DNA from 4 places in the Cupriavidus sp. UME77 genome. Region 1 is predicted to be linked to each of the others. Evidence: predicted binding sites of a transcription regulator. Region 1 holds the regulator's gene; each other region holds the start of a gene.
What was found. The regulator FNR, encoded in region 1, switches genes on or off when oxygen is low (the NO sensors DNR and NnrR bind a similar motif). The targets are predictions, from matches to a motif close to TTGATNNNNATCAA.
Positions count from the first base shown of each region.

Region 2: the regulator FNR is predicted to act here: its motif matches at 2,198-2,211, upstream of A9975_RS09575 (universal stress protein).
Region 3: the regulator FNR is predicted to act here: its motif matches at 3,304-3,317, upstream of A9975_RS09625 (universal stress protein).
Region 4: the regulator FNR is predicted to act here: its motif matches at 3,161-3,174, upstream of A9975_RS08445 (Kdo hydroxylase family protein).

Region 1 is NZ_LZZU01000060.1:27,696-33,390, forward strand. Features, by position in the region: gene rluB (23S rRNA pseudouridine(2605) synthase RluB) at 1-820, opposite strand, end outside; gene scpB (SMC-Scp complex subunit ScpB) at 826-1,902, opposite strand; gene A9975_RS23870 (sulfite exporter TauE/SafE family protein) at 2,494-3,258, opposite strand; gene fnr (fumarate/nitrate reduction transcriptional regulator Fnr) at 3,557-4,282, shown strand; gene A9975_RS23880 (hypothetical protein) at 4,369-4,614, opposite strand; gene A9975_RS23885 (hypothetical protein) at 4,617-4,832, opposite strand; gene ccoG (cytochrome c oxidase accessory protein CcoG) at 4,901-5,695, opposite strand, start outside.
Region 2 is NZ_LZZU01000020.1:1,984-7,678, forward strand. Features, by position in the region: gene A9975_RS09565 (murein L,D-transpeptidase) at 1-1,567, opposite strand, end outside; gene A9975_RS09570 (universal stress protein) at 1,638-2,093, opposite strand; gene A9975_RS09575 (universal stress protein) at 2,274-2,867, shown strand; gene A9975_RS09580 (YSC84-related protein) at 2,864-3,472, shown strand; gene A9975_RS09585 (flavodoxin family protein) at 3,483-4,013, shown strand; gene A9975_RS09590 (bifunctional aminoglycoside phosphotransferase/ATP-binding protein) at 4,152-5,695, opposite strand, start outside.
Region 3 is NZ_LZZU01000020.1:9,044-14,738, forward strand. Features, by position in the region: gene A9975_RS09605 (helix-turn-helix domain-containing protein) at 1-463, opposite strand, end outside; gene A9975_RS09610 (response regulator) at 556-978, opposite strand; gene A9975_RS09615 (PAS domain-containing sensor histidine kinase) at 1,262-2,635, shown strand; gene A9975_RS09620 (response regulator transcription factor) at 2,632-3,276, shown strand; gene A9975_RS09625 (universal stress protein) at 3,397-4,233, shown strand; gene A9975_RS09630 (MBL fold metallo-hydrolase RNA specificity domain-containing protein) at 4,245-5,603, shown strand; gene A9975_RS09635 (phasin family protein) at 5,690-5,695, opposite strand, start outside.
Region 4 is NZ_LZZU01000018.1:215,094-220,788, forward strand. Features, by position in the region: gene A9975_RS08430 (lipid A biosynthesis lauroyl acyltransferase) at 1-591, opposite strand, end outside; gene A9975_RS08435 (lysophospholipid acyltransferase family protein) at 588-1,526, opposite strand; gene metK (methionine adenosyltransferase) at 1,912-3,075, shown strand; gene A9975_RS08445 (Kdo hydroxylase family protein) at 3,322-4,275, shown strand; gene A9975_RS08450 (coniferyl aldehyde dehydrogenase) at 4,463-5,695, opposite strand, start outside.

The DNA.
Region 1 (5,695 bases):
CCGAAACCCGGCCCTGAAGAATCAGCTCTTCCATTTCCCGGCGTGAGCCCAGCCCACCTTCGGCGAGCACCTTGTGCAGCTTTGGCGCATCGTCGTCTGCGGACAGTTCGCGCACCGGCTTGACCCGGGCCTGCGGACCGCTCGACTCTTCCTGGTCATACTGACCGGAAATGACAAAGCGGAACAGGTCCTCACCGCTCGCAGCGGCGGCGGGCGCCTTCTCGGGCACACCCGCGGCCGGGCGCTGCGCCCCGCCCTTGCCCTTGCCGCCCTTGCCTTGCTGGCGCGGGCCGCCTTGCTGCCCTTCGGCGCCGCCGCGGCGGGCCGCGCCTTGCGGCTGCTGGCCTTGCTGCGGCTTGCGCTTGCGGGCGCCGCTCCCATTCGGGTTGGTGCGAGCGCCATCGCGCTGGCGCTCGCCCGCGGCTTCGCTTACACCTTCGGCAGCGTCACCGCTGAAGTTGCGGCGGCCTCGCGGCGCCGGGCGCTCGCCCTGCTGCTCGCCTGCCTGCACAGCCTCGCCTTCCGCGGGCTTGCGCTTGCCACGCGTACGCCCCTTCCTTGCGCCGTCGCCACGCGCGTCCTGCGCGGCACCCGCATCGGGGCTGCTCGCAGGGATTGCCGCCCCGCCGTCCGCGGCACGGTCGCCATCGCGGTCCTGCGCGGCCTGGCGGCGCGTGGCCACCAGATTGCGCAAGCCACGGCGCAGGCCCTTGCGGCGCGGCGCGCCATCGGTGCCATTGCCGGCATCGCCGGCCGGCGTATCCGCCTGGCGGACGTCTTGATCAGAATCGGACAAGGTATTCACATTCGGATGTTGCATGGTGTTCAGTTGGACACGCGCTGGTCGTGCTCGTCGTGCTCGCTGGGGTGCGCCGGATTCGTCGTGGACGCCCCCGGGACTTCGGACGCCTGCTCGCCGGAGGCCACTTGTACGTGGTAACCGTTGGCGGGCGTGTCCGTTTGCTCATTTGTTTCACCGTCTTCGACGGCTTGCTCCTCGGCTGCGTCGCCGGACCGCGTGCCGGCGGGCTCGGCGACCACCGGCTCGCTCCCTGGCTTACCGTCTGGCTCGGGCGTAGCCGGCACTTCCGCCTCGGCCTCGGGCGTGGGTGTGAACCCAGCCTCTACTTGCGCCAAGGCCTCCTTCCTTTCAAACGCATCCACCAAATCGGCAATGCCGTCCGTGGCGCCGGCCGCTAGACCGTCGGGGGCAACCACGCCTGAAGGGGTCGATTCACCCTCCCCGGCATCCGCCACAACCAGCGCGGCAGCGCCGGCCTGATCATCGCCAGGTTCCGCGAATGCCTCTTCGTCGCTATCCGCCGGCACCGTGCCCAGCGCCTCGAAGTCGATCGGCTCCTGATTCAGCATTGCGACCTGCGCCTGGGCCTGGATGTCTTCCAGCGGCGGCAATTCATCGAGCGTGCGCAGGCCGAGGTCATCAAGGAAGTTCTTGGTGGTGGCATAAAGCGCAGGCCGCCCGGGCACGTCACGGTGGCCGATCACCTCGATCCAGCTGCGGTCCTCGAGCTTCTTCACGACTTCGGTGCTGACCGCGACACCGCGGATTTCCTCGATATCGCCCCGCGTGACCGGTTGCCGGTAGGCGATGATCGCCAGCGTCTCCATCACGGCGCGGGAGTACTTGGGCGGCTTTTCTGGATTCAGCCGATCCAGGTACTCGCGCATGACAGGGCGGCTCTGGAAACGCCAGCCACTGGCCAGTGCCACGAGTTCCACGCCGCGTTGCTCCCAGTCGCGGCGCAGCTCTTCCAGCAGCACGCGAATGGTGTCGGCACCGACGTCGTCGGCAAACAGCCGGCGCAAGTCATTGACGCGCAAGGGTTCCTGCGCGCAGATCAGCGCGGTCTCGAGGACGATCTTCGCCTCTTGGGTATTCATGTTGATTGCGTGCAGCCTGTCTTTGCACCTGCGCCCCGGTTGATCCCGGGCGCACTGGAGATTGCGGGTTCAGCGGTAGGGATTGCCACCGCCATCTGGCCGCGCAGCCAACCGCATGCTTGATGCATGCCAGCCGTGCGCCTTCTTTTATTGCATCGGGTGCCGGACCTGACCGGCAGGAGATCGCCCGGCCACCGGCTTTAACTGCCAGTCGACGGAGCCCTTGCGTCGCGCCTTCCCCCTGATGTGGCGGACCTGTCCGGCGCGGCGTTTATCATCGAACGCACCGGGTGCAAGAAAATACGGATATCGGGCCTGCTGGCCTATTTCACCCCGCCCTGCCGTGGCTGGTCTTTTGAACCGAATCTTTTGAACCGGACGGCGGATGGGGAACGGTCCCTGGCGCTGATGCCTGCCTGGGTGTTCCTGGCATGCATCCCTGAGCAGCGGATGCTACCTGACGATGCCACGATGAAATACGCTGCGCGATATCGCTGTTCTTGCGATTGTATGGCATTCCCTGGCAAACCTGCAACCGATTCGCACAGCTACCTCAGCGAGGAAGTGACAGATACACCACGAAACAGCGCTTCAGAAGACCAGGCAGAATCCATGCGCGGCAAGCGTCTCAGGTAAAAGCAGCGCGCGCGCCACCCCGGCCAAGCCAAAGGCCACCACCGCAAGGCCAGCGCCAGCGCGCAACGCCGGGCGCCGCGAAAGCTGCCTGAGATAGCCGGACAGGCCCGAGATCACCAGCAGGTTCGGCAGGGTGCCCAGGCCAAACACGGCCATCACCAGCGCGCCCGACGGGGCATTGCCGGCCAGCAACGCCATGGCAAGAGCACCGTACACCATGCCGCACGGGACCAGCCCCCAGGCTAGCCCCATGCCGTAGCGGCGCAGCAAGCGGCCCTGCCCATGCGCCCGAGCCACAGCTGGCAAGCGCGCCCCGATAGCGCCAAGGCCGCGCAGCAATCCACCCGCGCCCCGGGCGGCGAGCCGCTCCAGCCAACCCGTACCCGTGGTGCGCCCGCGCAACATCCACAAGCCCGACAATGCCAGCATCACACTGCCGATCCCGAACAACCAGCGCTGCAGCGGCAGGTACTGTGCCTTCCAGACGCCAGCGCCAAGGGCGCCCAGCAAGCCTCCCAGCACCGCATACATGCTCAGCCGCCCGGCATGCATGACAAGCAGTTCCAGCAACCAATGGCCGGGACGCCGGAGCACCGTGGCAGGCACGCGCGCAACGCCGCCCTGCTCCGCCGCCAGCGCGATCCCGCCGCACATGGCGGCGCAGTGCACGCCGCCCAGCAAAGCCAGGGTAAATACGCTGATAAGCACGCCTATGGTCAACTTCTCCTCCCAATCACACAATCGCAACGTCCGGCGCGGTAAAATGCGGAGAACGCGCCCCCGCAGCTCCAAGAGGCGCTATCAACATGAAGCTTGGCGCCCGCGTACATCAGCGCGCTCGCAAAACATGACGACGGGCACGGCAAGCCGCGCTGCACAGATAGCGCACTGCCGCAAGACCCGCGCGCCAGGCCGATGTGGATAGCGCTTCCAACCGACGACTCTCAACGTCAAGCTCTCAACTCAATGCGCCTGCCACATCGCGCTTGATTGACTGCGCTAAACCGACAGGCCCCAATTGCTCACCACCATTCCCATTACCGAGATGTCGCCCCGCTGCTCCACTTGCTCGCTCGGCCAGCTCTGCCTGCCCGTCGGCATGTCGCAGCAGGACCTCGAAAAGATGGATACGCTGGTCCAGGACCGGGTGCGCGTACGCAAGGGCGAAACCCTGTACCGCCTCGGCGACCCTCTCACCGCCGTCTACGCGATCCGCTTCGGCACGCTCAAGACCCACCTGACAATGGAAGACGGCCGCTCGCAGATCACGGGCTTCCACCTTCCCGGCGAAGTCGTCGGCCTCGACGGCCTTGGCGAGATGCAGCACGCGTCGGACGCCACCGCGCTGGAAGATACCGAAGTCTGCGTGGTGCGCTTTGGCGATCTCCAGACGCTGTCCAACGTCCTGCCTTCCCTGCAGCATCAGTTCATGCGCCTGATGAGCAAGGAGATCTCGCAGGACCAGGTCATGTTGATCACGCTCGGATCGATGCGCGCCGAGGAGCGGCTTGCCGCTTTCCTGATCAACCTGTCCGAGCGCTTGTCCGCGCGCGGCTATTCGGCCTCCGAATTTGTGCTGCGCATGAGCCGCGAGGAAATCGGCAGCTACCTGGGGCTCAAGCTCGAAACTGTCAGCCGCCTGTTCTCGCGCTTTGCGGAAGCCGGCCTGATCCAGATTCGCCAGCGCCACGTCAAGCTGGTCGACATGGTGGGGATCAAGCAGATCGTCAACAAGTCCTGCTGACGCGCTCGTCGCGCGCCGCCCTCGCCCGCGGCGGATCGCCGCGATGCCGCGCCTGCTGGCCTGAACCGGCAAGGCGCGCATCACAATCACTCCAGCTCGTCCGTGTCCGCCAGCCGCGTGGGCATGGTGTACAGCGTCAAGCCGCTCGACAGCGAGCACAGCACCCACGCGATCAGGAAGCCCACGGTGTAGACCGCCTCCCGCGATGCCTCGACCGGCTGGCCGAAGAAGCGCAGGTCACCGGGATCGACCATGGAGAATACCAGCGCGGTCGTCAGCCCGGCGACCAGGAAAGCGGGCCACAGCACCCACATCAGCCAGCGTAGTCTCATGATCACCTCGCTTGCGCCGCGACCGGCGCTGCCTGGCGCGCGCTGCCCGCCTTCTCGACCACCAGGCCGTGGCGAGCGACCCCTTCCTCAATGGGCGGATCCGGGTGGGTCATGGCCAGCCAGATCGTGACCCCGCAGGCCACCATGGCAACGAACGGCCCACTCATCAGCAGCCACGGCCATGGCTCCTTCCACCAGGGATTGCTTTGCTGCGTCATCTGGCCTCCTCTAGTTCTAGATCGCGTATGTAGCGTACGGATTGGTGTATCCAGCGTCCCCCGCCGCCTCATAGATTGCGCGGCACGATAAAGCTGGTGCTCTGTCGAATCTCCGCGCCATGCGCCCCCGCGCCCTCGTCGGGCACCGCGGTCACCGTGACCTCGATCTTGTGCGTGCCCTGCGCCGCGGACTCGATCGGCACGCGCACCCGGATGGGAATCAGGCGATTGGACGTGGGCTCCAGGTTGCCGGCAGCGTGATCATATTCCACGGCCAGGCCCTTGAGCTCATCGCTGCCCGCGCTGACGGCGACGCGCATTGGCGCCTCTGTCGTGTTGATCAGTTGCAGCCGATACACGTTCTCGATCCAGCGCCCTTCCACTTCCCGCCCCAGCGCGCCGCGGTCGCGGATGATATCGACCTTGAGCGGCGTACGCATGGCCAGCGAGGCCATGAAGCCGGCGACCAGCGCCAGCCAGATCACCGAGTAGATCACCGTGCGTGGCCGCACCAGGCGCTTGCGCGCCACGCTCTCGGAGAGCGCGCTGCGCATGGCGTTCTCGGACGTATAGCGGATCAGCCCGCGCGGGTAAGCCATCTTGTCCATGACCTGGTTGCAGGCGTCGATACAGGCGCCGCAGCCAATGCAGTCGTACTGCAGGCCATCGCGGATATCGATGCCAGTAGGACAGACCTGCACGCAGATGCTGCAATTCACGCACGAGCCCAGCCCGGCGGCCTTGTGGTCCGCCTTGCGCGAGCGGCTGCCGCGCGGCTCGCCGCGGCCCACGTCATAGGTGACCACATAGGTGTCGCGATCCACCATCACGCTCTGGAAGCGCGCATACGGGCACATGTACTT
Region 2 (5,695 bases), on a different contig from region 1:
GTTGCCGCAGCGCCTCGTCAAGCACGTTGTCCAGCCCATAGATATCCGGGAAGAAGTAGACGCGAGCGTCGGCCTTGACGATGGCCGTGCCGTAGGCAAGCACCACCGGCAAGGGCTGGCGCAGCCGCAGCGTGCTGGATTCTCCCTTCTCCATGGCCTCGCGGATGCGCGCCTCGGTCCAGCCGGGCGTGTCCTGCAGCACAAAGCCAGCCAGCGCCACTGGCGCCTCGACACGGATGCAGCCGTGGCTCAGGTCGCGCCGTTCCCGCGCGAACAGTTGCGGGGTGGGCGTGTGATGCAGGTAGATGTTCTCGTTGTTGGGGAAGACGAACTTGATGTCGCCAAGCGCATTCATCGGCCCCGGGCGTTGCCGTATGCGCAGCTGGCCGCGCTGGACCGCATCCAGGCTGGCGGCCGACAGGGTGGTGATCACCTTGCCGTCGCCACTGACGAACTCGAAGCCTTGCCGCTCGAAGTAGCCGGGATCGCGGCGCAGCCGGGGCACGGTTTCCGCGCGCGCGATGGACGGCGGCACGTTCCAGTAAGGGCTGAACTCGATGAAGCGCATGTCCTCCTTGAACAGCGGCGTGCGCGTATCGAGCGCCTTGCCCACGATCACCTTCATTTCCGCCTTGACCTGGATGGCGCCGTCATGGATTTCGTAGGCGCGCAACACGAACTCCGGCACGTTGACCACGATCATGCGCGGTCCCTCCAGCAGGGGCGTCCAGCGCAGGCGCTCCAGCGTCAGTTCGATCTGCCGTACGCGGCCGGCGAGCGGCGCGTTCAGTTGCGCGAACGTGCCCGCCCCGATGGCGCCATCCGCCTCCAGCCCGTGGCGGACCTGGAACGCCTTGACGCCCTCCACCAGTTCTCCTTGGTAGCGTTCCGGGACCGGCGTGGCGGCAGGCAGGTCACCTAGCGCGATCAGGCGCTGCGCCAGCACCGGCAGCCCGGCGTAGGCCTGCCCCGGCACCAGCTTCCTGCCGGGCAGCGGCGGCAGCGGTGCCTGCCAGGCCGGGTGGCCTGCCAGCGCGCGGTAGCGTGAAAGCGCCTCGCGCAGGCTTGCGTAGAGCGGGAACGACGGCGCCGCCTGCCGGACTGCCTCGGGCAGGTCCTGCCCGGCGACGGCTGCGCGCAGGTGGCGGGACGGATCGAACTGCCGGTCCGGCGCCGGGGCAAATTTCTCGTGGATCGTGCCGGGATCGACCCGGCCGCCATGCAGGTCGGCGAGATAGCGCTGCATCGCCGCCGTCAGCCTCTCGTCCAGCGAGGCGGCGGCTTCGGGCGCCAGCGGCGGCCCGTCCGCGGCCTGGCCCAGCGCGCGGCGCAGGCCGTCGGCATCATAATCGCGGGGTTCCAGCCCGTCTGCCGCGGCGCCGTCCAGGATGCCGGCGGCCTGCCAGGCCTGGGCATTGGGATGCCCCTGGGAAACCCAGAGCGCTGCTGGCGTGGCCTGTGCGGCCAGCGCGAGCCCATGGCAACTCAAGGCCCATGCGGCCAGCAGGCCGGCGAGGACCCGGGGCGCGGCCGCGCCGTTGCGACGGATCCGGGATGTGCAGCGCATCAACCCGCCCGCCGCCGGCATGATTCCCGTCGTTCAGCCCGTCGTCCAACTCGTCGTTCCCGGGGCGCCCTCATTCCTCGATCTCGCTGCGCACCATCAGCACCGGCTTGTTGCTCTTGTGCACCACGCCTTCGGAAACACTGCCCATGACCAGCCGCCGGAAGCCGCGGCGGCCGTGCGTGCCGATCACGATCAGGTCCGCATTCCAGCGGTCGGCTTGCTCCACGATCGTGGTGGAGATCTGCCCCGGGGAAACGGGCTTCTCCAGGATCAGCGTCGAATGCGGGATGCCGGCATCCGCCAGGCGCGCGGCGGCCGCTGCCAGCGCATCGCGTCCCGCGGCCAGGATGCCCTCCATCAGTTTGCGAGGGTCGTAGCTGCCCGCCGTGAAGAAGACATCGTTGTCGTCCGCCACGAAGAGCACCTTTACCTCGCTGCCGGTCGCCTTGGCCACCGTGATGGCCTGGCTCAGGGCAAGTTCGGAAGAGCGGCTGCCGTCAACCGCGAGCAATATTCTCTGGTACATGGTCCGTGCCTCCTGGCTGGATGTCGCCATGTTGCAATGTCGATCGGAAAGCGCGCATGGGCGCGGCCTTCATCAGCAGCTTAGAGGGCTGGGCACGGGGCGTATTGATGCACGTCAAGCCGCCCGGGCGATGCGCCCAAAGCGCGCAAACGGCGCGTGTCCGGGATAGCAGCAAACGCCATGATCTACATCAACACCACGCTTGCCCGGGCGTACAAACTGGAAGCATCGGCCGCAAGCTGCGGCGCCTGTCTTTCCAGCGGGAGGTACAAGATGTACAGCAAGATCCTGGCTGCCGTGGATGGCAGCGAGTCCGCCGATCGGGCGCTGGAGGAGGCTCTGCGCCTGGCCGCCGCGCTGCGCTCGGAACTCACCGTGGTACATGTGATCGATAACAGCTACCTCCGGTACGAGGTCGGCTACATCGACCTGACAGACCTGCGTGCCGGCCTGCTCGAAGGCGGGCAGATCCTGCTGGACGAAGCCAAGGCCAAGGCGGCGGCTGCGCAGGTGACATGCAAGACGCTGATGGTGGATGAAGCACTGGCGCTGGGCGACGTGGCCAACGCGATCGAGCAGGTGGCGCAGCAGACCGGGGCGGAGTTGCTGGTGCTGGGCACCCACGGACGGCGCGGCGTGCGGCGCCTGCTGATGGGCAGCGTTGCCGAAGCGCTGGTGCGGCAATGCCGCCAGCCGGTACTGCTGGTGCACGCGCCCCAGGCTGAGGCAAAGGCCGGCACAAAGCCGGCATCAGGCTCGCCGGTGAAGCCATGACCCCAACGTTGCCGGCTGCCGCCAGGCGGCGGCGCCTGGCATGCCGGGCGCTCGCCGGAGCTGCCGTGCTGTGCTGCGCAGCAGGCCTGCCAGCGCCCGCGTGGGCAGGTCCAGCCGCCGACAAGCGCGTGCTGGATGCCGATGAGCTCGATGCACGCTGCGAAGCCGTGCTGGCGCGCCTGACTGCGCGCAACCCCGGCGCGCGGGCCCTGGTGGACAAGGCCAGCGGCGTGCTGGTCTTTCCCGACGTGCTCGCCGGCGGCGCGGTGGCGGGCGTGGAGCAGGGCGACGGCATGATGCGTGGCGCAGGCGGGGACAAGGCCTATTACCGGCTGATTGGCGCCTCGCTCGGGGCGCAGGCAGGCATGGCATCCAGGGCCGTGGTGCTGGTGTTCCTGACCGGGCAGGCGCTGGAACGCTTCCGTGCCAGCCAGGGCTGGACCGTGGGTGTGGACGGGTCGGTGTCCGTCCTGAGCCTGGGCATCGGTGCCAGCGTGGATAGCAATACCGTGCGTGGCGATATTGTGGGCTTCGTGCTGACCAACGGCGGCATCATGATCAGCCTGTCGCTGGTCGGCACGCGGATAACCCGGATCGAGAGCTGAGGAGCCATCGATGGAAAAGATCCTGATCGTTTATTACTCGCGCACCGGCACGGCGCGCCAGGCTGCGGAAGAACTGGCGGCGCAATCCGGCTGGCCGCTGGCGGAAGTCGGCGACCAGGCCAGCCGCGCCGGCTTGCTGGGTGATGCGCGCTGCGTGCTGGATATCTTGTTGCAGCGCCATGTAGGCTACCGCTACGCCGGCCCGGCGCTGGACGATTGCCAGCGGCTTGTCATCGTCGCGCCCATCTGGGTCGGCCACCTGGCTGCGCCCATGCGCAGCTTCCTGCGCGACCACATGCCACTGGCCTGCAAGACGTCGGTGATCTGTGTGATGGCCCGGCAAGGCGCTTTCAGGGCGGCAGAGGAGGTCGCCCGCCTGGCCACGGAGCCGCCGTCGCCGGTACTGGCGCTGCGCCAGGCCGACGTGGCGAGCGGGGCGGCAATGCAGGCCCTGCGCGCTTTTGCCGAGCAGGTGGAAGCCGCCAACGGCCGGAGCGGCGCCACGCAGCGGCCAGCATGGCTGTCGCCCAAGGAAGCCTGAACGGGCAGGTTTCCACGAATTTCCCGACCACGCGCCCAGCCACGCGCCCAGCCAGGCGCCCAACCACGCCAACCTCGCAGCAAGGAGGCCTTGGCCATCTGGCCTTTGGCCTCCACCGGTCACACGGCCCGAGCGCAATCAGCCTGACAGAACAGTCTCGCCGATGCGCACCACATGGTGCCATTCATCGCTGCCCAATGGCTCCTGCGCGCGCCGCTGCCACTCCAGCACCTGGAGGTCCGCCTCGGAAGGGTCGCCGCCCTGGCGCGCACGCGTGACGATCCGCTCGCGCAGGGTGGCCAGGCCGGCGTGGCAGTCAACGATGGAAAAGCCCACACCCTGGCGCGCGGCGAGCGACGCGAAGCGCTGGCGCTGCGCGCGCGCGAGGAAGGTCGCATCGGCAATCATGGGGAATCCGGCGCTACTGCCCAGCCGGCAGATTGCCAGCAGCCTCCGGTAGACGCGGGCGGTGTGCTGCGTCGTGTAAAGGTCGCCGTGGGCAGCCGTATTGCTCTGTATATCGCCACGTTGATCGCCATGTCGATCGCCATGTGCGAGCGCAAGGCGTTTGCGCTCCACGTCGGCGCGCACGCGCACCATGGCCGCGGCCAGCGCCAGCTGGTGGGCAACGGTGCTTTTGCCGCTGCCCGAGAGGCCATGCATGATGGTGATCGCGCCCGGATTGCGCGTCAGCACGGCGCTGGCCAGCGCGAGCAGATCGTTGCAGCGCATCTGCGCCGCCGCCATTTCCGCGGCGGTGCCGGTTCCCGCCGCGCTGCGCTGGTGGGCCCGCTCGAGCAGCACGCGGGCGCGCACCACGGCACGCAGCGCCGTGTAGAACGGCAATATCGCCAGGCCGGCATAGTCGCCGCTGCATTCCAGGTAGGTATTGATCAGCCGGTAGGCCAGGTCTTGCCGGCTGGCATGGAGCAGATCCATGAAGACAAAGGCGGTATCGCTGATGGTGTCGATCCAGCGTAGCCCGGCATCGAACTCCAGGCAATCGAATGGCGTGGGCTCGCCGTCGATCAAGGCGATATTGCCAAGGTGCAGGTCGCCGTGGCACTCCCTGACATGGCCGCTTGCCAGCCGTTTGGCAAATGCCGGTTGCAGCGCCACGGCCCGCTCGCGCAGCAGCGCCGCCATGCGTGCCGCCACGCCGGTGCCCGAGGCAAGGGCGGCAACGCCCGCCAGGGCTTGTTGCGCCACCGCCGCGATCCGCGCCGGCGTGCCGTGCCCCGCGCCGCCGCCAGCGACCGGCGCGGCCAGGTGGATCGCGGCAAGCCGGCGGGCCAGCGTCTCGACATGGGTGCCGGTTAGCCGGTTCGTCTGCGCCATCGCGCAAAACAGGTCTTGCTGGCGGAAGCGGCGCATCTTTACCGCGTACTCCAGCGCTTGGCCAGTACCGCCTACACGGACCTCCCCGGGGCCGGATCCCGCCACGATCGGCACCACGCCGAAGTAGAGCGCCGCCGCCATCCTGCGATTCAGTTCGAGTTCGGCATGGCAATCCGCCTCGCGGGCGGCCAGCGTGGCGAAGTCGACGAAGTCCAGGCGCACGGGCTTGCGCACCTTGTAGGCAAAGGGCCCGGCAAGGAAGACTTGCGAGATGTGCGTCTCGATGAGGCTGACCTTGCCCACCGGATGCGGGTACGCCGCGGGTCGCATCAACGCTTGCGTGA
Region 3 (5,695 bases), on a different contig from region 1:
CTTCTAGCAGATGGAAGGGAATGACGCACACCGCACTGTCTTCCAGGGCGATGGCGTCGCAGGCGTGGTGCTCCGTGCAGATGCCATCCAGCCCCAGCGTCTCGCCGGTGAGGAAGAAGCCGCTTACCTGCTCGCAGCCGTTCTGGTGCGCCAACACCGTCTTGAACGATCCGGAACGCAGCGCGTAGATGCTCTGGAAGGCGTCGCCAGCCCGGTAGAGCGCTTCGCCGCGCCGGACCATGCGCCAGTTGTGGATCACGGCATCGAGCCTGGAGCGATCCGCATCGTTCAGGTTGCCGCCCATGCAGATGGTGCGCATGGCGCAGCTCGAGCAATTTGCCTTGTGGGACATCGTGGCCGGCGGGGTGGGTTCCAGGGGCAGGAAATCCAGCAATTGGGGGCTGTGAAAGGCCCGGGGCAAAGCCGCAGGCGCTTTCGCTTGCTGTTGCAGGTACGCTGACATGGCTGATTCCTTTGTCTCTGGTTTCTGGTTTCTGGTTTCTGGTCTCTTGTCTCTTGTCTCTTGCCCCTGGCCGCTGGAAAGCGCTGCGCGCGCTATGCCGCGGTGTGTTCCGGTGCCGCCGCCCGAGCGGTGATCTTCTGCGCCGCAAGGAGCAGCAGGGTGCTGCGCAACGCGTCGAATTCCATGGTCTTGTCGAAGAAGTACGACGCGCCAGCCCGCAGGCAAGCACTGCGCATTGGCGGCGCCGGGCAGTTGCTCAGGACGACCACGGTCGCCTGGCGGCGCATTCTTCGCAGGCCCCGCAGTGCGCTCAGCCCCGATCGGCCATACCTGCTCAGGCTGAGGATGACAACGTCGGGCAGCAGGATCTGCGCGGCCAGCAGCGCGGCACGTGGCTCGCGGGCCAGGGCTAGCAGTTCCACTTCCTGGATCGACCTGAGCATCCTGGCCTGCCGCGCGCCGATCAAGGCCGAGTCCTCGAGCAGCAGGACGCTCAGACGATCGGGAAGAAACATGGGGTTCATGCCATCGAGTATGGTTTGCGCCGTGGCAGTAAAAAAGAAGCGGTCGCTGAGAGTGCTGTCTGAAAGAGGAAGGCCCCTGTCAGGCAATCCTGACAAAGACCATAGGCTATCTGCACGATGGCACCCCCTACGCCCACCTCGCTATATTGCGAGCACATCACAGAGGGCGTGTGCATTTCTCTCAAATCGCCTACCTTTACAGGAGAGCCTCCGGCGATCCTCGCGGGATCCACGCAGGACTTGCCGACCCTCCGGGAGCACTTCGCGACCAGCCATGGCGACCAACGAGCCTCCTTCACCGAATTTGCCTTCCGCGCGCAAGGCATCGCTTCACGCCACGCTTGGCGAACTGGCGGCAGGTGGCGCCGTGCTCGCGCTGCTCCTGCTGCTGGCACTGTGGTTCATTACCGTGCTTGCCCCCCGGCCAGGCGGCCTGGCCGCGCCGATGCTTGGCGCCTGGGGCCTGGCGGTGGCAGTGGTACTGTCGCTGCTGCTGGTGCGCCTGCGGCGGCTGCGGCGCGCGGGGGAAGACAACCTGGCGCGCATCCAGGACAGCGAGGCTCGCCTGGCAGGGATCATCCGCTCGTCGATGGAAGCGATCATCACGGTGGACGAAGCGCAGTGCATCGTGTTGTTCAACCCCACGGCGGAGCGCCTTTTTGGGTACACCGCCGCGCAGGTGACCGGCCGCCCCCTGGTGGACCTGATCCCGGCGCGTTTCCGTGAGGCGCATGAGGCGCATGTGCGCCGGTTCGCCGTCACCGGGGTCACGGACCGGCAGATGGGGCAGCAGCGGGTACTGCATGCGCTGCGCCAGGACGGCACGGAGTTCCCCATCGAGGCCTCTATCTCCCAGACGCAAGACGGCGCCGGCAAGCTGTTTACCGTCATCCTGCGGGACACCACGGAGCGGGTGAGGGTGGAGACGGCCCTGCGGCAGTCGCGCGAGGAGCTCCAGCAACTCTCCGATCGGGTCCAGGCATCGCGGGAAGAGGAACGCCGCCGTATCGCCCGCGAGTTGCACGACGACCTGGGCCAGCGCCTGAGCGCGCTGAAGATGGACCTGGCTATCCTCGCCAGCGACCTCAAGGACGCCGGAACGGCGCCTGCCTTGCTGGACCAGGCCGCCGCCATGCACCTGGTGATCGACGAAACCGTGGCGTCGGTGCGGCGCATCGCCGCCGACCTGCGCCCGGCATTGCTGGACGAGCTTGGCCTGATCCCGGCGATCGAATGGCTGGCAAAGGAGTTCTCCGCCCGCTACGGCGTCAATGTCATCACCCATGCCGCCGAGGAGGAAGACGTCGGCGAGCACGCGGCCACCGCGGTGTTCCGTATCGTGCAGGAGGCGCTCAGCAATGTCGTGCAGCATGCGCAGGCCGACCGGGTCGATATCGAGCTGGTTCGCCAGGACGACCATTTTGAGCTGACCGTGCGGGACAATGGCCACGGCAATGCCGCCACGCAGCCTGCCGGTGGCGAGCGGGTATCGCTGGGGCTGGTGGGGATCCGGGAGCGCGCACGGCTGCTTGGCGGCACCGTAGCGACAAGGCAAGCGTCTGGCGAGGGCTTCTGCCTGACCGTGCGCTTTCCGTTGGCGACAGCCACGGCCATAGCCACAGCCGCGAGCGCGGAGGCAAGCCCATGATTCCCGTGATGATTGCCGACGACCACGCCGTGATGCGCGACGGGCTGCGCCACATACTGAGCCGCGCCGGCGGCTTCGAGGTGGTGGGCGAGGCGGTGGATGGCTCCGCCGTGCTGCAGATGGCGCGCGAGTGCAGGGCCCGGGTCATCCTGCTGGACCTCTCCATGCCCGGGCGCAGCGGGCTGGAGCTGATCAGGCAATTGCGCCTGGAGCAGCCCGAGCTGCGTATTCTGGTGCTGACCATGCACGCCGAGGAGCAGTACGTGGTGCGCGCGTTCCGGGCTGGGGCGGCGGGCTACCTGACCAAGGAAAGCGCGGCCACCGAGCTGGTCAGCGCGATCGGCAAGGTTGCGGCGGGGGGCACCTACGTGAGCCCCGCGATGGCCGAGAAGCTGGCCAACAGCCTGCAGGACGAGCATCGCGAGGATCCCCACCTGCGCTTGTCGGACCGCGAGATGGAAGTCTACCGCCGCCTGGTGCTGGGCGAGCCGCTGACCGAGATCGCCGCCGCCTTGTGCGTCAGCGCCAAGACCGTAAGCACCTACAAGATGCGGCTGATGGAAAAGCTGCGGCTGCCCAGCGAGGCGGCGCTGGTGCGCTATGCGATCCAGCATCGCCTGTTTGACGAAGGCGATATCTAGCCCCCGCGCTTCCTGCGCTTCCTGCGCTTGATCTGGGACAACGTGCGGCAGGCGCGCTGTGCCACCATGAACTGGACCGGGTCTGCCTGCAGGCTCGCTCGCCAATACATGGAGCACATCATGGACTACCGGACCGTGCTGGTCGCGCTCGGAGCGGACCCCGACTGCGCATCTCGCATCAGGATGGCTGCCGACCTGGCAGCCTCTTTTGGCGCGCATGTCACCGGCGTCAGCGCCACCGGCCTGCGCCTGGACCCGATCCGGGGCGCGGGCGATGACGTTGTGCGGCATATGGCGGCGTCGCGCAGCAGGCTGCTGTCGCAGGCCACGCTGCAGGGCGAGATACTGAGCAGCACCATGGCGGCGCAGGCGCCGGGCGTGCCGTTCTCGCACCGCGTGGTGGAGGAGCAGATCGGTTGGGTCCTGGCGCAGGAGGCCCGCGTAGCCGATCTGGCCGTGATGGCTCGGCCGGTGGCAACGCAGGAAGTGGCATCGCTGGGCGCCGGGGCGGCCGAGTACGTGCTGCTCAACGCCGGCCGCCCGGTATTGCTGGTGCCGCAGGCGTTTCGCCGGCTGCATGGCGGGCACGTGGCGATCGCATGGGACGGGCAGCGCGAAGCGGCCCGGGCCGTGGCCGACGCCATGCCTTTGCTGCTGCGCGCCAGCCACGTCACCATCATCGGCGTCTGGGACGATCGCGGCGAACCGCGGGCGGACTCGGAGCCGGTGGCCGGCTTGCGGCATTACCTGCAGCGCCACGGCATCGTGGCCGGCGTGCGCAACGTGCAGAAGGCGGGCCCCGTCGCCACCTGTCTGCTCGACGCGGTTGGCGCGCTGGGGGCCGACATGCTGGTGGCCGGGGGCTACGGCCACTCGCGCATGCGCGAACTGATCATGGGCGGCACCACGCGCGCGCTGATGCATCGCGCGCCGGTGCCTGTGCTGTTGTCGCATTGACGGAGCGCGCCATGCAGCTGCAATTTCTCGGCGCGACCGACACCGTCACGGGATCCAAGTATGTGCTCGACACCGGCCGCAGCCGCGTGATGGTGGACTGCGGGCTGTTCCAGGGCTACAAGGCGCTGCGCCTGCGCAACTGGGACCGCTTGCCGGTCGATCCGTCGAGGCTGGACGCGGTAGTGCTCACGCACGCGCATATCGACCATAGCGGATACCTGCCGCTGCTGGTGCGCAACGGCTTTCGGGGGCGGGTGTTCTGCACCATGGGCACCGCGCAGCTGTGCCAGATCCTGCTGCCCGACAGCGCCCACCTGGCGCAGGAGGACGCGCATTACGCCAACCGCAAGGGCTACTCGCGGCATCAGCCGGCGTTGCCGCTCTACGACGGCGCGGACGCCGTGCGCGCCCTGCGCCGGCTCGACCCGTTTCACTATGACACGCGGGTGCGGGTGACGCCCGACGTGGAGGCGGAGTTTCATCGCGCCGGGCATATCATCGGCTCGGCCATCGTGACGCTGCACGTGGATGGCAAGCGGATCGTGTTTTCCGGCGACCTGGGACGCCAGCAGGACATCGTGATGCGCACCCCGGAGATCCTTCGCGAAGCGGATCACTTGCTGATCGAGTCCACCTACGGCGACCGCGCCCATCCCGCGGATGATCCGCTCGACACGCTGGGCGAGGTCGTCAGCCGCACCATCGGCCGCGGCGGCAGCGTGGTGATTCCCGCGTTTGCCGTCGGGCGCACCCAGGCGTTGCTGTACTGCCTCTACAAGCTGCGCGAGCAAAACCGCATTCCCCAGGTGCCGGTCTACCTCAACAGCCCGATGGCGATCGATGCCACCACGATCTTCGCCCTGCACCCGGACGAGCTGCGGATCGACCGCGCCGCCTGCGCGGCGGCCTGCCATATCGCCATCCTGATCCAGAGCATGCAGCAGTCCATGTGGCTGAACCGTGACCGCGCGCCCAAGATCATCCTGGCCGGCAGCGGCATGGCAACCGGCGGGCGGGTGGTGCATCACCTGGAGACCTATGGCCAGGATGCGCGCAATACGATATTGCTCTCGGGCTTCCAGGCCGCCGGCACTCGCGGTGCGGCGCTGGCCTCGGGCATGCGTGAACTGCGCATCCATGGCAGGCAGGTTGCCATCCAGGCCTCGGTGGAGCAGATCACTTCGCTCTCGGCCCATGCCGACGCCAATGAACTGATGACGTGGCTCGGCGGCTTCGGCAGCCCGCCCCGGCAGACCTTCGTGGTGCATGGCGAGCCGGCCGCGAGCGACGCGCTGCGCCAGCGGATCGAGCGGGAGCTGCGCTGGGCGGTCACGATGCCGGAGTATCTTCGTTCGTACGCGCTGGATTAGGCAGCGATGGCCGCGGCGGCCGGCGGCATCCCCGCCGGCGTTTCAGCGTCAATTCAGCGTCAATTCAGCGTCAATTCGGCGGCATCTCAGCC
Region 4 (5,695 bases), on a different contig from region 1:
CTCGCCAAAATCCATGTCGGCGATCAGTTGCAGGGCCTCGCCCTTGCGCAGGCAGCGGATGATGTCGCGCGCGCTGTCGTTGCGGGCAATCATCTTGGCGCCGAAGCGGCCGCGCGCGTGTTTGAGGAACCCGTCGAACAGGTCGTTCTTCTGCTTGGTGTAGAGCGACGCTCCGGAGCGTTTGACGTGCTCGCGCAGGTGGATGGTGAGGCGGATCGCGCCCGCTTCGACGCCCGAGAGATGCAGCGTGACGAGGATGTGGGGCGTGCCGTCCAGCGCCACCAGGTCGGCCTGATCGTCGATCTGGACCCAGCGGCGCATCTGCGCCTCGCTGCCGGTCCAGAAGATGCCGCGCTCGGCAAAGCTGCGAAAGACGGTGCGAAAGGTCTGCCGCGAGAGCGTTTCAATCTCGGCGTCGGTCCGCTCGGGGAAGCACAGGCGCAGGTTGGTCTGCACCACGCGGCGCCGGCTGCTGGGAATGAGGTAGAGCAAGCTGCCCAGGCCTTCGCCGAAGCGTGCCACGAGCGGATAGGGGAGCTTGCCCAGCACGGTCAGCAGGCCGATGCCAAGCCAGGTAAAAATACGGCTCATCTTTGGTCGTTGGAGTGGGAGACAGGCGCCGGTGCCGGCACCTCCAGGGGGTTGCGCGAAGCGTCGGCTGCGGGCGCGCGAGGTGGCTGGGCGGGTGGCGGTTCGGCGCCGCCCGGCTGCTTGTAGCGGTTGTAGCCCCACAGGTACTGCGTCGGGCATGCCTTCACCAGCTTCTCGACGGCCGCGTTGATCACCGCGACGGCTTCTGCCTGGTCGTCGGGCAGCGGGTCTTTGATGACCTGCATATGGCCGAGGAAGCCCGCGCCACGCGGCAGGCGTTCGGCGAAGATCACCGCGATGGGCGCGCCCGTGAGCTGCTGCAGGCGCTGCACCAGCGTCATGGTGTAAGCCGGCTTGCCAAAAAACGGCGCCCAGGCGCCTTCGCCGCCGGTCGGGACCTGGTCGGGCAGGATGCCGATGGCCTCGCCTCGCTTGAGTGCCTTGACCAGCATGCGCACGCCGCGCGGCTGCGCCGGCGCCATGGCCAGGTTAGGGCGCGTGCGCATCTTGACGATCCAGTCGCGCAGCCAGGCCTGGTGCGGCGGCTTGTACAAGGCCGTGACCGGATGCCGCAGGGCAAATGCCTGTGGGAGCACTTCGAAGCAGCCAAGATGCGGCACCAGGATGATCAGCCCGCGGCCCTGTGCCATCAGCTTGTCGAGTTCCGGCCAGAGCCGGTCGGCAAAGCTGTACATGCGCGCCTCGGGATGGCGCCGGCTCCAGAAATAGGGCATTTCCAGGATCATGCGACCGGTCGAGCGGGCCGCCTGCGCCACCATCGCGTCGCTGGCGTCGGGATAGGCATGGCGAAGGTTTTCCCTGAGCCGCGTGCCATAACGCCCCGGCAGGCGTGCCGCCAGCAATCCGAGCGCACCGCCGATGGCGTGCAGCCAGGAGAGCGGCAAGCGGGAAATCAGCCAGAACAGAAAGGTCATCGGATTGCGATAGCGGCCCGGCGGGCCGGGTGGGTCATTAATGTTTTGCCGGGCGCTGCCGTTAGTGGGGCAATCAAAATGAATCTGGTGTTGTTACGGGGCCCACCGTACGGCTTGCACCGCCCGCAGGCTCGCGCCAGGCCGGAAACGCGCCGCCTGTCGGGTGGCGCGGCCTGGCCGCGACAGCGTCCGGTATTGGCAGGTGTGCCAGATAACCGGGGCGCTGCAGCGTAGCTTGCAGGCGCGTATAATAGCGCGTATCGCCGAGTTAACTGACAACTTGCGGGGCGATACCGTTCTACCGGAACGGCATGAAAATTCCGCTAAAGCGTCGCCGCCCGGGCTTAGAGGTTGGCGCGCAATAGCCAAACCTGGAGAAAAGTTCGTGGCAAACGACTTCTTGTTCACTTCGGAATCCGTCTCCGAAGGCCATCCCGATAAGGTCGCCGACCAAATTTCCGATGCTGTCCTCGATGCCATCCTGGCCCAGGACAAGTACGCGCGCGTGGCCGCTGAAACGCTGTGCAACACCGGCCTGGTTGTCCTGGCCGGGGAAATCACCACGACTGCCAACGTCGATTACATCCAAGTTGCGCGCGACACCATCAAGCGCATCGGCTACGACAATACCGAATACGGCATCGACTACAAGGGCTGTGCAGTGCTGGTCGCTTACGACAAGCAATCGCCTGACATCGCCCAGGGCGTGGACCGCGCCTCCGACGACTACCTGAACCAGGGCGCCGGCGACCAGGGCCTGATGTTTGGCTACGCCTGCGATGAAACGCCGGAGCTGATGCCTTTCCCGATCTATTATTCGCACCGCCTGGTCGAGCGCCAGTCGCAACTGCGCCGCGATGGCCGCCTGCCCTGGCTGCGTCCCGACGCCAAGTCGCAGGTGACCGTGCGTTACGTCGACGGCCGCCCGCACAGCGTGGATACCGTGGTGCTGTCGACCCAGCACTCGCCGGATATCACCCAGGCGCAGATCCGTGAAGCCGTGATCGAGGAAATCATCAAGCCGGTGCTGCCGGCCGAGATGCTCAAGGACACCAAGTACCTGGTGAACCCGACCGGCCGTTTCGTCATCGGCGGCCCGCAGGGCGATTGTGGCCTGACCGGCCGCAAGATCATCGTCGACACCTACGGCGGCGCTTCGCCCCACGGTGGCGGTGCTTTCTCGGGCAAGGATCCGTCCAAGGTCGACCGCTCGGCAGCCTACGCTGCCCGCTATGTCGCCAAGAACGTGGTCGCCGCCGGCCTGGCGCGCCAGTGCCAGGTGCAGGTCAGCTACGCCATCGGCGTGGCCCGCCCGATCAATGTGACGGTGTACACCGAAGGCACGGGCAAGATCTCCGACGAGGCGATCGCCGCGCTGGTGCAAGAGCATTTCGACCTGCGCCCGAAGGGCATCGTGCAGATGCTTGACCTGCTGCGCCCGATCTACGAGAAGACCGCTGCCTACGGCCACTTTGGCCGCGAAGAGCCGGAATTCTCGTGGGAAGCCACCGACAAGGTCGCGCTGCTGCGCGCTGCGGCCGGCCTGTAAGGCTGCTGCGAACCTTGCATCGGAAAGACCGCCTTCGGGCGGTTTTTTTTCGCGCCAGCCATGGTGTTCCTGGCTTGCCACCGCCTTGTCCTGGATCAAGCGGGGCAAGGCTGGGCGTGGCGCGCCATGGCCGCGAGGGTAGAATCGCGGGATGGCAAGGGGGCCCGGCGAGTGGCGCTTTGTTCGCCTGCCGCGGCGCGCGCATGCGCGCTCAAGACCGCCGGAGCCCGCATACCGAGGATGCCCATGTCACTTGATTCGACCCTTACCCCTTCCACGCCCAGCCCCGCCGCCACGGCCGGGGCAGCCGCGCCCGCGTTCAACCTGATCCGGCCCCAGCCCTATACCGAGTGGGCCCCGCAACTCGATGCCGGCACCAAGGCGGGGTTGCGCCGCGAGCTGGAGCAGGGCGCCGTGCTGTTCTTTCCCCAGTTGCGCTTTCAGTTCGAGCCCGGCGAGGAGCGATTCCTGGACAGCCGCTGGTCGGACGGCAAGTCAAAGAACATCAACCTGCGCGCCAACGACCAGGCCGTGCGCGGTGCGACGGGCGGCGAGCAGGACCTGAAAGACCTGTACGTGCTGATTCGCCGCTATGCCGAGTACAGCGAGAAGCTGGTGCTCAGCCTGTTCCCTGAATATGGCCCGCATATGGTGCGTGCCGGCACCTCGCTGCGCCCGAGCGAGATCGCCGGGCGGCCGGTGAGCTGGCGCAAGGACGACACGCGCCTGCATGTGGACTCCTTCCCGTCCAACCCGATGCTGGGCCAGCGGCTGCTGCGCGTGTTCCACAACATTGACCCGCAGGCGCCGCGCGTGTGGCGGGTGGGCGAGCCGTTTGGCGATTTCGCCAAGCGTTTCGTGCCGAAGACCAAGGGCATGTGGCCGGGACAGGCGCGGGTGATGGAGATGCTGCATATCACCAAGCGCCGGCGCTCGGAGTATGACCATCGGATGCTGCAGCTGCACGATCTTGCAAAGGCCGACCTGGCGTATCAGGCCAATGTGCCGCAGCAGGAATTTCAGTTCCCGCCCGGGTCGACCTGGATCGTATTCAGCGACCAGGTGCTGCATGCGGCTATGCGCGGCCGGGCCATGATGGAGCAGACCTACTACCTGTCGCCGAAAGCGATTTCAGACCATACGCATTCGCCGGAAGCGGTGTTGGCGCGGATGCTGGGGCGGCCGATGGTGGTGGGTTGAGGCTGGGTGGTAGTTACGCCAGCGGGGTGGAAAACACCACGGGCTTCGCTTTGCGTGGCTCCTAGCTAAGCCACCCCTCTCCCCGGCCCTCTCCCCCTGAGGGGAGAGGGAGAGACAGCCGTCGTCGTGGCGCGCAGCGTTGGCCCGTTCGGCGGCTTCGATCAACGCCGCAGGTTTTCCTTGTCATTCAGCGCATCAGCAGCTTGATCATCGTTTCAAAGCGCTTGCCATAGGGTGGCTTCAGCAGCCCGGCGCCATTGATGCCGGATTGGCGGAAGATCGGCTTGAGCTTGGAGAAGGTCTCAAAGCCCGCCTGGCCGTGATAGGCGCCCATGCCGCTGGGGCCCACGCCGCCGAAGGGGAGGTTTTCCTGGGCGATATGCAGCAGCGTTTCGTTGATGCTGACGCCGCCCGCCACGGTTTGCGCCATGACGTGGTCGATCGTGCGGCCGTCTTTCTCGAACAGGTAGAGCGCCAGCGGGCGTGGGCGGGCGTTGATGTAGTCAATGGCCTCTTCCAGCGTGCGGTAGGTCACCAGCGGTAGCACCGGGCCGAAGATTTCCTCGCGCATCACCGTGGCGTCGGCGGGGACATCCAGCAACAGCACCGGCGCGAGGCGGCGGCGCTCCGGGTCCGAGGGCAGCTGTGACAGCGGCACCACGCGGGCCCCGGCGCGGGCGGCATCGCTCACCAGGCCGTCCAGCCGCGCGAAGTGCCTCGGGCTGATGATGGTGGTGTAGTCGGGGTTGCCGGCATGGCCCGGCAGGTCCGGCTGGTCTGGGTAGAGGCGGGCGGCGCAGGCGCGGGCGGCTTCGACGAAGGGCTCGCGCAGGGCCTCGGGCAGCAGCACATAGTCCGGCGCGATGCAGGTCTGGCCGGCGTTGAGCAGCTTGCCCACCAGGATGCGTTCGACTGCGCGCTCCAGGTCGGCGCCGGGGCCGACGATGGCCGGCGATTTGCCGCCCAGTTCCAGCGTGACCGGCGTGAGATTGGCGGCCGCCGCACGCATCACATGGTGGCCGACCTGGGTTGAGCCGGTAAACAGCAGGTGGTCGAAGGGCAGGGCGGAGAAGGCGCTCGCCACTTCCGCGTCGCCATTGATCACCGTGACCTCGTCGGCGGCGAAAGCCTGTTGCGCCAGGCGCGCGAATAGCGCGGCGAAGCGCGGCGTGTACTCGGAGAGCTTGACCATGGCGCGGTTGCCCGCGACCAGTGCGCCCACCAGCGGGCCCACGGTCAGGTAGAGCGGGTAATTCCACGGCACCACGATGCCGATCACGCCTAGCGGCTGCGGCATCAGCCGCGACGTGGCGGGCTTGAACCACAGCCCGGTGCGTACCCGCCGCACCCGCATCCAGCGCTTGCCATGACGCAGTGCATCGTCGATCCCGGCCACGCTGGGAAAGGCCTCGAGCAGCGC